One region of the Streptomyces sp. NPDC048590 genome, then DNA from elsewhere that is predicted to be linked to it. Evidence: riboswitches for the same ligand, from Rfam matches in the RefSeq annotation. Region 1 holds a riboswitch; the other holds the start of a gene.
The links. Region 1 has a riboswitch for cobalamin ahead of ACGFNN_RS32990 (ABC transporter substrate-binding protein). Riboswitches for the same ligand answer to the same signal wherever they lie in the genome.

Region 1 (3,400 bases):
GGCCAGTTCAGATGTCACCCTTGCGTGCGGCAGACCCGGGAAGGTGGCGAACCGACCCTGGAGAATCGGAGATCCACTGCATAGTCTCCGACAAGCCCAATATTCATGGCTTGTCCACTCACTTCGGAGTCCCCGTGGCTATGCACGAGCATGAAGTCGACCGTCGCACCCTGTTCCGGGTCGGCCTTGGCACCGCAGTCGCTGCTGTCGTCGGCACGGAGGTGGCGTTCCCGGCCGCTGCCGGTGCGGCCCCCTCGCCGCAGTTCCCCTGGATCATCGACTGCGACAGCTGGGGTGCGCGGCCGCCGGTCAGTCCGGTCCAGATCGGCAGCAACACCACCAACAAGATCATCCTGCACCACATGGCGTTCCCCAATGTCACTGACTACTCCCGCGAGCACGCCATGCAGTTGGCGCGTGACTGCCAGGACCTTCACATGGACACCAATGGCTGGGCGGACACCGGCCAGCACTTCACCGTCAGCCGTGGCGGCCATGTCCTCGAGGGTCGCCACCGCAGCCTGGAGACCCTCGTCACCGGCGAGCACCAGGTGACCGCCGCCCACTGCCCGGGAGAGAACGGCAACGCCATCGGGATCGAGAACGAGGGCACCTACACCACCGAGACCCCGCCGGCGGCGCTGGTGGACTCGCTGGTGGAACTGTGTACCGCGGTGTGCAGGCAGTTCGACCTGAATGCGTGGGACATCTTCGGCCACTGGGACTTCCGCCTGGGCACCGACTGCCCAGGTGTCGCGTTCTACCGGCTTTTCCCCGGGATCCGCCGGCGAGTGATGCAGTCCATGAACGTATCGCCCGCCGCCGCACCCGCACGGCGCTGGCCGGACATCTGGCGGTTCGTCGACAGTCAGGTGGTACGGGTCGCCCAGTACCTGCTGGTGAACGCCGGTTACAGCGACCTGCCCATCGACGGTGTGTTCAGTACCGACATGAACGAGGTCGTCGCCGACTTCCAGACCAGTCGGGGCATCGCCGTCACGCCTGACGCCACCTTCGACACCCCCACCTGGGAAGCGCTGGCCCCCACTCTGGACAAGGGCGCCTCCGGACTTCCCGTTCAGGCCGTGCAGTATCTGCTCGCCATCAAGGGCTATGCGGACACCGTCAGCATCACGGGCGCCTACGACCACAGCACCAAGAAGGCCGTGCAGGACATGCAGCGTCTGCACAACCTGCACCCCAACGGCAAGATCGACCTCAGCACATGGTGCGCGCTGGTCGGCGGAACCGTCCGCGAGACCCTCACCCGCTGAGCGCTCTCCGGCCCGGCCGGCGGGTGGGATGCCTGTCGCGGGAACCGGCTCCAAGGTCCGCGTCGCGGTCCGGAGCGCCTGCACCAGGGTCGGCTTGTGCGACAACCGCGCAAGATGATCTTCGAGAGGCTGTCTGAGCAGCCTCGGACAGAACGCCGATCCCCTCCTGACCCGCATCTACGCGAGTCAGGAGGGGATTCGTCGGCATCTGTGGGACTCCTCCGGGACGTTGGGTCGGGATCACCGAATCCGACCCAGCGCCTGAGGCCGTTACCGCCACGTCCCATCAGACCGTACCCCCAGCACAACGGGCGGTTCGGGCCGCGCTGGCAGGACGTGGTACTTTCCGGACGCCAGTCGAACTCGTGAGCGTAGAGGTACACGTGCACGGGTCAGGGAATCCGGTGAGAGACCGGAACTGACGCGCAGCGGTAAGGGTGACAGGCGGGACAGAAGCCACTGGATGCAGGCCACGGCCGGGTCCGGGAAGGCGTTCCGCCGGGGTGATCCCGAGTCCGAAGACCTGCTGGCGACCTGATCGTCCGCACGGACCCCGCGTATGGGTCTGACGCCTAGGAAGCCGCCACCGTGCACCTGTCACGTCCCACCCGCTGTTCCGTCCTGCTCCTGACCGGGGCCCTGCTGCTTACCGCGTGCGGTTCCGGCTCCGGCTCCTCCGCCAAACCCGCAGGCACCGGGAGCCAGGGCGTGACCTTCGACAACTGCGGGCGGAAGGTGACGGTCGAGGACGCGCCGAAGCGGGCCGTGTCGCTGAACCAGGGCACCACCGAGATCCTGCTCTCCCTCGGTCTGGCAGACCGCATGGTGGGCACGGCCACCTGGACCGATCCAGTCATGAAGGGACTGGAGAAGGGCGACGGCGAGGTGCCCCGGCTCGCCGACAACCAGCCGTCGTTCGAGAAGGTCCTGGCCACCGAACCGGACTTCGTGGCGTCCTCCTTCGCCTCCACCCTGGGCAAGGGCGGAGTGGCACCGCGCGAGAAGTTCGAGGAGCTCGGCGTGCCGACGTATCTGTCGCCCGCCGACTGCGAGGGCAAGGACAACAGCGGTGATGGCGACGGCGCACGGACGAAGCCGCTGACCATGGAGACGGTCTACCGTGAGGTGCGGGAACTGGCCCGGGTCTTCCGGGTGGAGGATCGGGGTGAGCAGTTGGTCGAACGGCTGAAGAGCCGGGTGACCAAGGCCACGTCCGGGATCCGCGCCGAGGACACCACTGTCCTGTACTGGTTCGCGAACCAGGAGTCCCCCTACATGGCGGGCTGCTGCGGCGCGCCCGGCATCATCACCAACACGCTCGGTGCGAAGAACGTCTTCGACGACACCAAGCAGGAATGGCCCCAGATCAACTGGGAGACCGTCGCCGACCGCGACCCCGACGTACTCGTCATCGGCGACCTCACCCGCAAGTCGCAGACCGCCGAGTCGGCGGCCAAGAAGATCGCGTTCCTGGAGTCGAATCCGGCGACGAAGAACATGAAGGCGGTGAAGGACAAGCGGTACGTGCTGCTCAGCGGGCAGGCCATGAACCCGACGATCCGTACGGTCGAGGGCGTGGAGAAGGTGGCCGCTGCGATGCGCGCGTACGGGCTCGGCGGATGACCACCGCCCTGCGGTCCTCCCCCGTCCGCCCGACTCGGGGCGGCGCCGCCGGGGTGCTGCGCCTCGTGGCCGGCCTGTCCGGTGGGCTGGCGGTGCTCGCCGTGTCCGTCGCCGTGGCCATCACCATCGGCCCGGCGGACATCGGCGTGGGCGACGTCTGGTCGGTGGTCGCCTCCCGTCTGGGCTGGGGCGCGACGGAGTTGACTCCGATCCGCGAGGGCATCGTCTGGAACCTGCGGCTGCCGCGTACCCTGCTCGCCGCGGTGTGCGGCGCCGGACTCGCGGTGTGCGGCGCGGTGATGCAGTCACTGCTGCGCAACCCCCTCGCCGACCCCTTCGTCCTGGGGGTCTCCTCGGGGGCGTCGACCGGCGCCGTCACCGTGATCGTCCTCGGTGCCGGCGGCGGTGTCCTGTCCGTCTCCGGCGGCGCGTTCCTGGGTGCGGTCGGTTCGTTCGCGCTGGTGCTGCTGCTCAGCCACACACTCGGAGGGACGACGGACCGG
Region 2 (3,400 bases), on a different contig from region 1:
CCATGTCCGCCGTGCTCAACCTCGTCGGCGCGTTCCTGTCCGTGGAGGTCGCCAAGACGATCTCCGGCGGGATCATCAACGAGGACGGCCTCAGAACCGAGGTCATCTTCGCCGCGCTCGTCGGGGCGATCCTGTGGAATCTGCTGACCTGGCTGGTCGGCCTGCCCTCGAGTTCCTCCCACGCTCTCTTCGGCGGTCTCATCGGCGCCGCGGTCATGTCGGCCGGCTGGTCCTCGATCAACGGCGGCACCGTCGTGACGAAGGTCCTGCTGCCGGCGATCGCCGCTCCCCTGGTCGCGGGTCTCGCCGCCCTCCTGGCGACGAAGCTGACGTACCGCCTCAACCGGAAGATCACCGACGAGGCCCAGCTGAAGTCGACCGCCAAGGGTTACCGGGCCGGCCAGATCGCCTCGGCCGGTCTCGTCTCCCTCGCCCACGGCACCAACGACGCGCAGAAGACGATGGGCATCATCACCCTGGCCCTGGTCACCGGCGGTGTCCTCTCCCCGGGTTCCAACCCGCCGGTCTGGGTCATCGCCTCCGCCGGGATCGCGATCGCGCTGGGCACCTACCTCGGCGGCTGGCGCATCATCCGCACCATGGGCAGCGGCCTCACCGACCTCCGTCCCCCGCAGGGCTTCGCGGCCCAGACGAGCGCGGCGACGGTCATCCTGGCCTCCTCGCACCTCGGCTTCTCGCTGTCCACCACGCAGTCCTGCTCCGGCGCCGTGATGGGCGCCGGTCTCGGGCGCAAGGGGGGCGTGGTCCGCTGGTCCACCGCCACCCGGATGTTCGTCGCCTGGGGGCTGACGCTTCCGGCCGCCGGCCTGGTGGGGGCGGGAGCCGAGTTCCTGACCAAGCAGGGGTCCTGGGGCGTCGCGGTCGTCGCCGTGCTGCTCGTCGCGGGTTCCGGCGCCATCTGGATGCTGTCGCGCCGCAAGCCGGTCGACCACACCAACGTCAACGCGACCGCCGAGGAGCCCCCGGGCGTGGTCACCACCGCCATCGCGGCCGTCACCCCGCCGCCCGTCGGCGGGCCCGCCTCGGACCTCAAGACCACCATCCCCGCTCCGGAGACCCAGGCCGAAAACCCGGCCCGGCCGGCCACGGTGTAAGGACGAATCCGCATGAACATCGACTGGGCAGCACTCGCCTCCGTCTTCGGCGTCAGCCTCGTGGTCACCGTGGCGCTGGTGGGTCTCTTCACGCTGGGCATCACCGGCCTCGCCAGGCTGGTCCCGTCGGCGCAGGGCGGCGGTGGCGGCGCCCTGGCGCGCACCGGCGCGTACGCCTGCTTCGCGCTGTGCGCGGGGGCGGTCGCCTACGGGATCTATCTCATCGTGGCCTGACGGCCTCGCTCCACGCACCGGGCCGGGACACTTCGGGTGTCCCGGCCCGGTGTGCGTCTCGGCACACGGAACCCTCGCAGGTCAATGGCAGGTTGACGGGTATTCGCGGCGCGTGGTGGACTGCCGGAGCCATTTACGGCGACAGCAGAGGAAGCCGGTGCGAATCCGGCGCGGTCCCGCCACTGTCACCGGGGAGCAGCCTCCACACGGAAGTCACGGCCCGCACGCGGACTGGAAGGCCGGAGGAACTGCGGATCCGGGAGCCAGGAGACTCTCGTCGCCGGTCACGTCGAACCAGGGCGCGGACCCTGAGTGAGGACATACGCCATGCCTGGCTGCCCTGCGTCGGTCGCCGTACCAGCTGTCCCCCGGCCCCTTCGAGGCACGAGCGCGGGCTGAGCGGTGAGAGCCGACCGCGTCTTCGCGTACGGCGCCGCCGCCGGTCTGATCGGGGACCTGCTGCTGGGTGACCCCCGGCGGGGGCATCCGGTCGCCGGCTTCGGGCGCGCCGCGGCGCGCGCCGAGGGCCTGCTGTGGCGTGACCACCGGGGCTGGGGCGCCCTCCACACGCTCGTCTGCGCCGGGGGCGCCGCGGGCGCGGCCGCGCTGACGGCGCGCGCCGTGCGCGGCCGCCCCGCGCTCGCCGTGGCGCTGACCGCCGCCGTCACCTGGTCCGTCGTCGGGGGGACCTCGCTGGCCCGTGAGGCCCGTGCCGTCGGCGGCGCGCTGGCCGCGGGTGACGTCGAGGCCGCCCGGGAGCGGCTGCCCCATCTGTGCGGCCGTGATCCGCAGGCGCTCGACGGTCCGGGGATCGCCCGCGCCGTGGTGGAGTCGGTCGCCGAGAACACCTCCGACGCCGTGGTGGGGGCGCTGGTGTGGGGCGCGATCGGCGGGGTGCCCGGACTCGTCGGTTTCCGGGCAGTGAACACCCTGGACGCGATGGTGGGGCACAGGTCGCCCCGTTACCTGCGCTACGGCTGGGCGTCGGCCCGGCTGGACGACCTCGCCGGCTGGCCGGGCGCCCGGCTGACCGCCGCCCTGGCGGTGGCGGCCGGCGGGCGCCCGCGCGAGGCGGCGCGGGTCTGGCGCTCGGACGCGGGGCGGCATCCCAGCCCCAACGCGGGCCCGGTGGAGGCCTCGTTCGCGGGGGCGCTCGGTGTACGGCTCGGCGGGACCCTCGCGTACGGCGGACGGGTGGAGCACCGGCCGGTGCTGGGCGGGGAGAACGGCCGCGAGGTGCGGGTCACCGACATCGAACGTGCGGTGCGGCTGTCGCGCCGCGTCAGTGTGCTGGCCCTCGCGGTGTGCGCGGCGGGCCGGATCGCCATGGGACGGAGAGCTGGATGAGCGGCGGGCTGCTGGTCGCCGGGACCACGTCGGACGCGGGCAAGAGCGTCGTCACCGCGGGGATCTGCCGGTGGCTGGTGCGCCGGGGGGTGAAGGTCGCGCCGTTCAAGGCGCAGAACATGTCGCTGAACTCGTTCGTCACCCGGGAGGGGGCGGAGATCGGCCGCGCCCAGGCGATGCAGGCGCAGGCGGCCCGCGTCGAGCCGAGCGCCCTGATGAACCCGGTGCTGCTCAAGCCGGGCGGTGACCGCTCCAGCCAGGTCGTCCTGATGGGGAAGCCGGTCGGTGAGATGAGCGCGCGCGGCTACCACGGAGGCCGGCAGGAGTCGCTGCTGGGCACGGTCGTGGACTGCCTCGAGCAGCTGCGGAGCACGTACGACGCGGTGATCTGCGAGGGCGCCGGCAGTCCGGCGGAGATCAATCTGCGGCGCACGGACATCGTGAACATGGGCATCGCCAGGGCCGCGGGCTTCCCCGCGCTGGTGGTCGGGGACATCGACCGGGGCGGGGTGTTCGCCTCGTTCTTCGGTACGACGGCGCTGCTGGACCCGGAGGACCAGGCGCTGATCGCGGGGTACCTCGTCAACAAGTTCCGCGGTGACGTCTCCCTGCTGGAACCCGGCCTCGACATGCTGCTCGGACTGACCGGACGGCCCACGTACGGGGTCCTGCCGTACGCCCACGGGCTGGGCATCGACGAGGAG

Region 2: another riboswitch for cobalamin. It lies ahead of ACGFNN_RS25265 (cobalamin biosynthesis protein); the one in region 1 lies ahead of ACGFNN_RS32990 (ABC transporter substrate-binding protein).

What each region holds. Positions count from the first base shown of each region.
Region 1 covers NZ_JBICWC010000016.1:28,843-32,242, forward strand. Annotated here, with positions in the region: gene ACGFNN_RS32985 (N-acetylmuramoyl-L-alanine amidase) at 141-1,274, shown strand; cobalamin riboswitch at 1,625-1,820, shown strand; gene ACGFNN_RS32990 (ABC transporter substrate-binding protein) at 1,863-2,897, shown strand; gene ACGFNN_RS32995 (FecCD family ABC transporter permease) at 2,894-3,400, shown strand, end outside.
Region 2 covers NZ_JBICWC010000009.1:53,536-56,935, forward strand. Annotated here, with positions in the region: gene ACGFNN_RS25255 (anion permease) at 1-1,115, shown strand, start outside; gene ACGFNN_RS25260 (hypothetical protein) at 1,128-1,349, shown strand; cobalamin riboswitch at 1,496-1,623, shown strand; gene ACGFNN_RS25265 (cobalamin biosynthesis protein) at 1,752-2,696, shown strand; gene ACGFNN_RS25270 (cobyric acid synthase) at 2,693-3,400, shown strand, end outside.